Regions from separate parts of the Corticicoccus populi genome, predicted to be linked through region 2. Evidence: predicted binding sites of a transcription regulator. Region 2 holds the regulator's gene; the other holds the start of a gene.
The links. Region 2 encodes CtsR, which represses protease genes until heat stress. Its sites were predicted from a motif close to ATGGTCAATAAAGGTCAAACA; they were not measured.
Positions count from the first base shown of each region.

Region 1: the regulator CtsR is predicted to act here: its motif matches at 2,795-2,815, upstream of ACFSX4_RS07800 (ATP-dependent Clp protease ATP-binding subunit).

Region 1 is NZ_JBHUOQ010000001.1:1,544,332-1,548,770, forward strand. Features, by position in the region: gene ACFSX4_RS07795 (hypothetical protein) at 1-504, opposite strand, end outside; gene ACFSX4_RS07800 (ATP-dependent Clp protease ATP-binding subunit) at 623-2,755, opposite strand; gene ACFSX4_RS07805 (dihydrofolate reductase family protein) at 2,886-3,596, opposite strand; gene ACFSX4_RS07810 (alpha/beta hydrolase) at 3,667-4,439, opposite strand, start outside.
Region 2 is NZ_JBHUOQ010000003.1:18,271-22,709, reverse strand. Features, by position in the region: gene ACFSX4_RS08410 (ATP-dependent Clp protease ATP-binding subunit) at 1-551, opposite strand, end outside; gene ACFSX4_RS08405 (hypothetical protein) at 553-1,575, opposite strand; gene ACFSX4_RS08400 (UvrB/UvrC motif-containing protein) at 1,568-2,086, opposite strand; gene ACFSX4_RS08395 (CtsR family transcriptional regulator) at 2,092-2,559, opposite strand; gene ACFSX4_RS08390 (NupC/NupG family nucleoside CNT transporter) at 2,757-4,010, shown strand; gene ACFSX4_RS08385 (hypothetical protein) at 4,177-4,439, shown strand, end outside.

The DNA of each region.
Region 1 (4,439 bases), on a different contig from region 2:
ACCGGGAGGAAGGGCATCAAGCGGGACTGTCCCTTCAAATGGTGTAAATGACAGCGATGTGCTGTAAATCGTAATTTCATGCCCGTCGAATAAGTATGTAATAATTTCATCTGCAGCGGATTCATCACTCTCATCATCCGATACTACTGCGTTGACAAAGTTCTGACGTTTTTCTGATTCGCTCGTGACAGAAAAATTACCGCGTCCCTCAGAGCTTGTTACTCTGTAACGGCCTTCCGGAATATCTTTTCCAACCTCATATTCGCCTTCTTCAAGTGTTGTTTCAGTGCCCTGCCCGTTCAGTAATTCATAATTAAATAATGACGCTTCAGCATCATTTTCCCCGTTTCCGCCTGAACCTGACTCTGATGTACCACCGTCTGAGAACAGCCCGTTGATTTCATCTGCAAGAGAATCAAATGGGTTGCTGCATGCTGAAAGTATAATTGAAGACAGGAATATTAACCCCAGAAACTTCACTTTACTGCCTATATTCGTTTTCATATAGTGACTCCGTTCTATTTTATTGTGTCTTTTATTATATATGTCAAAAATATGACGGTCAAATACATAAAAAGTCCGAACCCACAGGTCCGGACTAAATAATCATATTCAAGTGATACTATATTTTCACTACTGAAATTTCACCGTCTGTTACTTCAACACTGACATGACCGACAGTATCTTCTTCCAGTATTAAATCAGTCAGCTGGTCTTCGACCTTATCCTGAATGACACGTCTTAACGGTCTTGCACCGAATCGTTTATCATAACCCAGTCTCACTAATTCTTCTTTCGCATCTTCAGAAATATCAATTCGGATTGACTGCTCCTCAATTGTTTTCTGTAAATCAGCAAGCATTAAGTTTACAATTTTCATCAAGTCTGTTTCTTTTAATTCATTAAACTGAACGATGGAATCAAATCGGTTCAGGAATTCCGGTTTGAAATAATCACCGAGTGTTTCAAGTGCGGAAACAGAATCATGCTGGTCCGGCGTAAAGCCGACACTGTTCGTATTCACACCCGTACCTGCATTACTGGTCATAATAATGACAGTATCTTTAAAACTCACAGTGCGTCCGTGTGAATCTGTTAAGTGACCATCTTCCATAATTTGAAGGAAGACATTCTGTACATCCGGATGTGCTTTCTCAATCTCATCAAGGAGTATAATGCTGTACGGATTGCGTCTGACTTTTTCCGTCAGCTGTCCCGCTTCGTCGTAACCGACATAACCCGGAGCAGAACCGATAATTTTAGACACAGTGTGTTTTTCCATATACTCACTCATATCGAGTCTGATTAATGACTCTCTTGAACCGAACAATTCTTCTGCGAGTGCTTTTGTCAGCTCAGTTTTACCGACACCTGTCGGACCGACGAACAGGAATGATCCGATTGGACGGTATTTCGATTTAAGACCGGCACGACTTCTGCGGACAGCTTTTGAAACTTTTTGCACCGCTTCATCCTGACCGATGACTTTTTCGGATAATGCATCATCAAGATTCCGCATCTTCTGCTGCTCATCCGTCTGAAGTTTTGTCACCGGAATCCCTGTTTTTTCTTCAACTATCAGCTGAATATCAGAAATATCCACTTCAATCGTCTGTTCTTCACCTTTCGCTTTTTCAAGCTGTTTTGTTAACTGAATTTCTTTATATTTAAGGTGTGCAGCTTCTTCATAATCCTCTTCTTCTGCAGCAAGATCTTTTTTCTTTCTAATATCCTCAAGCTGCGCTTCAATAGCACTTGAGTCTTTTTCAGAATTGGATAAGTTCAGTCTTGAACCGACTTCATCCATTAAATCAATCGCCTTATCCGGAAGAAAACGGTCCTGAATATAACGGTCCGACAGAGTAATAAACGCCTTAACTGCTTCATCGGAGTAACATACTTCATGAAATGCTTCGTACTTATCTTTAATACCGTTTAGAATTAATTCCGCTTCTTCAAGTGAAGGTTCCTTAACAATAATCGGCTGTAGACGTCTTTCAAGGGCAGCATCTTTTTCAATCTGTCTGTACTCTTTCAGAGTCGTTGCACCTATAATCTGGACTTCTCCTCTTGCAAGTGCAGGTTTTAAAATATTTCCCGCATCCATTTGAGAACTTTCGGCAGTTCCGGCACCGACAATCTGATGGATTTCATCAATAAATAAAATCACATCTTCTCTTTCTTCAAGTTCTTTAACCAACTGCTTCATACGCTCTTCAAACTGACCGCGCATGCTGGTATTCGCAACCAGGGATGCGACATCGAGAACGTAAATTTCTTTCTCCATTAATTTGCGGGGCACAGAACCTTCTTCAATCTTTAAAGCCAGTCCTTCTGCAATAGCGGTTTTACCGACACCCGGCTCACCAATTAACACCGGATTATTCTTATTGCGTCTGTTTAATGTTTCAATGACACGCTTCACTTCTTTTTCACGGCCGATGACCGGATCAATTTTCCCGTTTCTTGCATCATGGGATATATTTTTACCCAGCTGGTTTAACAGACTGTTGTCCTGTGCTGCTTTACGGCGTGTTTTTGTTCTTGTCTGTCCATTGTTACTTTGAAACTGCTGATTTTGTGAAAAATTACTGCTGTCGAATGATGCACCGCCGAATGCATCATTGTTATTCATCATTTGGTCTTTTATATCATTAAAACATTCATTACATAAATGTACCTGAATCTTTTGATTATTCATGTTCATTGCTAAATTTACGTTTGCTTCATTCATTCCACAGTTTTGACAAATCATATGTCATCCCTCCATGTTTTGATAGTCTAACTATTATTGACTTTGACTATCTTTGACTATAACTATATTATAAGGAGTCCATTATGACTTTTCAAACTTAATGCTTACTATATTTTAAAACTTTTTCTTTTTATTTCTTAGTATACTGAAGCCATAATCCGTCGCCTTCAACCCGCTCTGCATTCTTTAAATGAAATGCCTCAGGAACTCTTGAATTATTCTCATCATTATTATCAAATAATGCAGGACGGTTCAGATGATCATCTACAACCGGCGCAAGAATGATACTGACTTCATCAATTAATTCTTCCTTGAAAAACGACCAGTTGATACTTCCGCCGCCGGAAACTGTCAATGTTTCCACATCAAACTGTTCATTTAATTTTTCTGCTACAAGCGATAAATCCAAACGTTCTTCACCGCCGAAAATATATGAAATGTTCAAGTCTCTCAAGTACTCAAGATAGGCATCAGATACCTGTTCGGTCAACACTTGAATCACATGCATTTCAGGTCTCGTACTGTATTGAATCGAATTCTTCTGCCATCCGGCTTTTCCTGATGGATCAATAGATACGACATAACGGTCGAGATTAGTATCCGCCCTGAAATCTGTACGGTCATATTTTTTGGGATTATCATTTAATTCGGGTTCATGAAAATTCGTAAACGCTTCTTCAATCGTTCTTCTTCCTAAAAGAAGTGCATTCGAGTTGAATGTCTGGTCCGTGCGGTCATACGCTTTAGATATTGCTTCTGCATCCCCTGTAGAATGATAGGGACCAGTGATATTTCCATTGATAGACATTGTCATATGAACAACAATATACGGCTTTGCCATTTAAAATTCCTCCATTATCGTTTTAAAAAAGTGATAAGAGGAAGTTCTCTTATCACTTTTTTAATTTTATTTAAAGATGTTTGTTATAGAATGGAACCAATTTGCTTAATGCTTCATCCACAGGCTCCGGCTGATCATACAAATCATAGTGTGTTGCACCTTTAACTATATGCAAATCTTTTTCAGAAGAACGTGCACGGTTGAATAAGTCAAAAGCATCACGATATGAACCGAATGCCCCTGGTACATCTCCTGCTACAATCTGGAGCGGCTGTGTTAACAAGTCTTCTGCCGGGAAGAATGCATCAAACGTATACAGTCCTGCTGAACCTGAATATCTCCATTTGTTCGGAGAATTCTCGCTGATTCCACGGTCTGTACGATAATAATCCACTGCTTCCTTAACGTCCAGTTCTTCAATCCCTGACTCTTTTAATTCTTCAGGAGAGTTCGGAATATACTGTGTTACGAAAGGCTTAGCACCGTTCGCTTCGTTGGTACGAAGTTCAGCAATCTTTTCTAAATCTCTGATTGCAGCGTCCGGCGTCACATCACTTTCTCTGCTGAAACGCCCGAAGTTCACACCAACGACAGTACCGAGTGCTTTAATCCGGCGGTCCGACATCGTCGCACTTGTTGCATAACCGCCGCCTGCACATATACCGATGGCTCCGATTCTGTCATTATCCACAATATCCAAAGTGGTTAAATAATCCACCGCTGATCTGACATCTTCTACACGGTAAAATGGATTCTCAACATATTCCGGATCCGCAAGACTTTCACCCTGATGGGAAGAATCGTACGCGAGTGTGACGAAACCTTCCTGTGCTAATTTTTCAG
Region 2 (4,439 bases):
CCGATAACAGGATCCAGTCTGTCTTCACGTGCAATAGCTGTTAAATCACGTGCAAGTGAATCCAGCGTTGGTGTATTAGTATCTTTTTTCGCAGATCCTTTTGACTGGAACGTGTCCGGATTCCCGAGCATTTTAATGACAGATGCCCGTGCTTTTGTAATATTTAAATCCAGATTTGACAGCACTCTTGCTGCAACGCCCTCACTTTCACGGATTAAACCGAGAAGAAGGTGCTCCGTCCCGACAAAATTATGATGCAGCTTCCGCGCTTCATCCATGGATAATTCAATTACTTTTTTAGCACGCGGTGTATAGTGAATCGATGATGTCGCTTCATTGCCTTCACTGATTAAATTAAATACTTCATCACGGACATTTTCGTCTGTGATATTAAAATTCGATAACACCTTTGCCGCAATGCCCTCTTTCTCTTTCACCAGACCAAGCAGAAGGTGTTCTGTTCCTATATTTGAATGTTTTAAATTAATTGCTTCTTCCTGTGCAAAGGCAAGTACTTTCTGTGCACGTTCAGTCAATCGGCCGAATAACATACTACATTCCTCCTAATCGTTCTCTTAATAAGGCGGCCCGTTCTTCGTCCACTGCCTTTTCAAGAGATGAAATTTCTTTATTTAACTCATTTAATCTTTTTTTAACAAATGCCGGCTGGATTAATTGTACCCACTCTTGAAATCTAAAATCAATTTTCAGGATTCCCATATCCATACCGAGTTTTACATTGCTCAAGTGCATTGCCGCTTCTTTTGAGGTCAGTGTATAGGCATATTTTAAAATACCATAAGAGCGGCTGACTGTATCTTTCGTTTTCACCGGGTAGTGTGTGATTAAATCCTTCCGGACTTCCTGTTCTTCTTCTATAATTCTATTTTTCAGTTCGTCCAGGTGATCAATAATTTCCTCTTCCGTCTGTCCGAGTGTCAGCTGATTCGACAGCTGGTATATATGACCGAGAGGCACACTCCCTTCCCCGTATATACCACGTAACGCAAATCCAAAACGATTTAAATTGTTTTGGAAACGGCTGATTTTATTATTTAATGATAATGCCGGGAGATGGAGCATTACAGATGCCCTCATTCCTGTGCCGACATTTGTCGGACATGCCGTTAAAAAACCGTACCGCTCATCAAAAGCATAGTTCAGTTTCTCTTCCAAAACATCGTCTATTCTGACCGCTTTTTCATATAAATCATGCATCGGCACCCCGGCACCCATTACCTGAATCCGCAGATGATCTTCTTCATTCACCATGACAGATTCAGATTCATCTTTATTAATAAAGCTCGAATACCCGTTTTTTGTGAACAAAGGGCTGATGAGGTGCTTTTCGACGAGAAGCGCCTTATCTTCAAAGTTCATTTCATTAACCGGTATATTGTGATGCCCTGTCAATACCTCTTCAATCTCACCGGACAGTGACTCTACAGCATCAGGGTCATTCAGCTGGTGTGGGAACGGCAGCCCTTTAATATTTCTCGCGAGTCTGATTCTTGAAGACATTTCAATGGGTTGTTCCTCAATGTCCTTAAGCCAGGGACTTAAATAATTATTCACATCGTTCACCTGCCGATTCCAGTGCCTTAATTTCATCGCGGACAACCACAGCCTCTTCAAAATTCTGTGCTTCGACCAGCTCTGATAATTTCACTTTAAGTGTTTCAATCTGCTTTTTCACTTCCAGATGCGCCCTGGATTTTTTCGGTACTCTGCCGACATGGCTGTTCTGATGAAGCTGAACACGATTCACAATATTAAGTGCCTCGTCAGAGAATGTTGTATAGCATTCCGAACAGCCGAATCTGCCTTTTTTCAATATAGATTCAATCGTTGAACCGCATGTGGCGCAGCGTTTGGTCTCAGATTCTCTTCTCGTGAGTTTCTGATGCTGCGACAATGATTGTAACAGCTGATGAATGTTAAACGACTCATCCGAAAAGCTTGAATACTGACTGGAAAAAGATTCGTTTGCACACTGCTCACACAGGAACTGTTCCCGCTGGTTAAATCCGCTGTTCTTACTGATATGGATGCTCGCTTCCCTTTCACCGCACAATTCACACTTCACTGACATCACTCCTCACTATACAAAATCACATCGATAATCCGGTTTAATATATTCGCCCGAAGCTGGTCTCTGTATGGCAGTTCAATTAATAACGCCTCTCTCGATACCGCTGTATTAATCATTTTCGCTTCCCTTAATGTCACAGCTCTGTTTTCAAGCATCGACTGGATAATCCGTTCAGCATTCTGCTGGCTGACGGCGGGGCCGATCAGCTGCTTCAGCCGGGCAAGATACTCCGCTTTGGAGTGCGTTTCAACTTTAGTAATACGAATATAACCGCCGCCGCCGCGTTTACTTTCAACTGTATAACCGTGTTCGTTTGTAAAGCGTGTCTTGATGACGTAATTTAACTGCGAAGGTACACAATCAAATTTTTCAGCGATATGGGCACGTTTAATTTCAACGCCTTCATCTTCGGACTTTTTAATCAGTTCTTTTAAATATTCTTCAATAATATCTGATATATTACGCATACCAACACCTCTTTTGACCTTCTTTGACTAAAGTATACCTGTTATTCCCTTTATTCGCAAATGCTAAGGCCCCGGTAATCGGTTACATATTATATAGAAATACTATCGCGTTTATAAGAAATATACTATATAATATAGTCCGTAACATCATACATAAGTCAGTCACTATTTAGACTATTTTTGGGAGGAAATATATTATGAGTATCGTTATGGGCATAGTGGGTATATTATTCACATTCTTCCTTGCCTGGATAGCAAGCAGCAACAGAAAACTTGCATTTAAGAAATGGAAGAATATTTTAGTCCTTCTTGCACTCCAGTTATTCTTTGCTTTTCTATTTTTAAATACAACAGGCGGACAGACAGTCATCGGATGGTTTGCTGATGCGTTTGACAGACTGCTCGGTTTCGCAAGAGAAGGCGGCATGTTTGTCTTCGGTGATTTGATGTCTTTATCAACTGAATCCGGAACGCCGGGTGAAGCAGTAATGCTTGACGGAGAAGCGACTGTATTAAACGTATTCTTCTTCAATGTACTTGTACCGATTATCTTTATCTCAGCGATTATCGGAATCTTGTCCTATACAAGAATTCTGCCGTGGATCATTAAAATTATCGGTATCATTCTAAATAAAATTACCGGTATGCCTTACATCGAGTCATACAATGGTGCTGCATCCATGCTGCTCGGTCAGTCGGAAGTATTCATTTCACTGAAAAACGTACTTCCTAAAATGTCAACACAGCGTCTTTACACACTTGCAGCACAAGCGATGAGTTCAATTTCATTATCAATTGTCGGCGCATTCTTTACAATGCTTGACCCGCAGTATGTGATTATCGCAATTGTCCTTAACCTGTTCGGTATTTACGTGATTGTGCATATCATCAATCCTTACGAAGAAATTATTGTAGACAGCGATTCTGAAATTTCAACCAATCCTGAAGAGGGTAAATCTTTCTTCCAGGTACTCGGGGATTACATTATCGACGGTGGTAAAGTCGTACTTGTTGTGGCGGCAATGCTGATTGGGTTTATCGCCCTGATCGGCCTTCTAAACAACTTGTTCCTGTTAATTCCGGGATCAAACCTGACATTCCAGGATATTCTCGGTTACATCTTTATGCCGATTGCATTCCTGATTGGTATTCCTTGGGCTGAGGCTCAGACTGCCGGAAGTTTGATGGCAACTAAACTCATCACAAATGAATTTGTTGCGATTCTCGATTTCATCACAGTTGCTGATGGATTATCAGAAAAAACTCAGGCAATGGTATCTGTATTCTTAATTTCATTTGCCAACTTCGGAAGTATCGGTATTATCGCCGGTTCCGTTAAAGGTCTGCACAATGAAAGTGGTGACAGAGTTGCCAAATTCGGTTTGAAGCTGGTATACGGTGCATCACTCGTATCCGTTCTTACAGCAACAATCGTTGGTTTCTTCTTCTAAGAAAAACCTTCTTAAAACATCCAATCTGTTAAGTCAGATTGGATGTTTTTTTATATTTCCACCGCAAAGTCTTTGAATTAATATAGTATTAAAACGATTGATACTATATAATATATAAAAAGTAATAATTTGTATTAAAATACATTTATATAGAAGGTGGTGCCTCATGAAATATTCAATGCTGTTTCTTACACTGCTGTCCGCTCTCTTTTTGTCCGCCTGCTCCACCCCAGACTATAAAACACACGTCGGGATTCTCAATGAGAATAATGAAATTCATTTCCAGGAAGACACTGAACTGACTGATGCTGATACATTCACAGAAATCAAGGAAATATTCCTTAAAGAAGAAAATGAAATTGAGGGCAGCCATGATTTTCCGTTCACTATCCATTTCGACAGACCGAACGAGTACTACAGTGAGCTGAT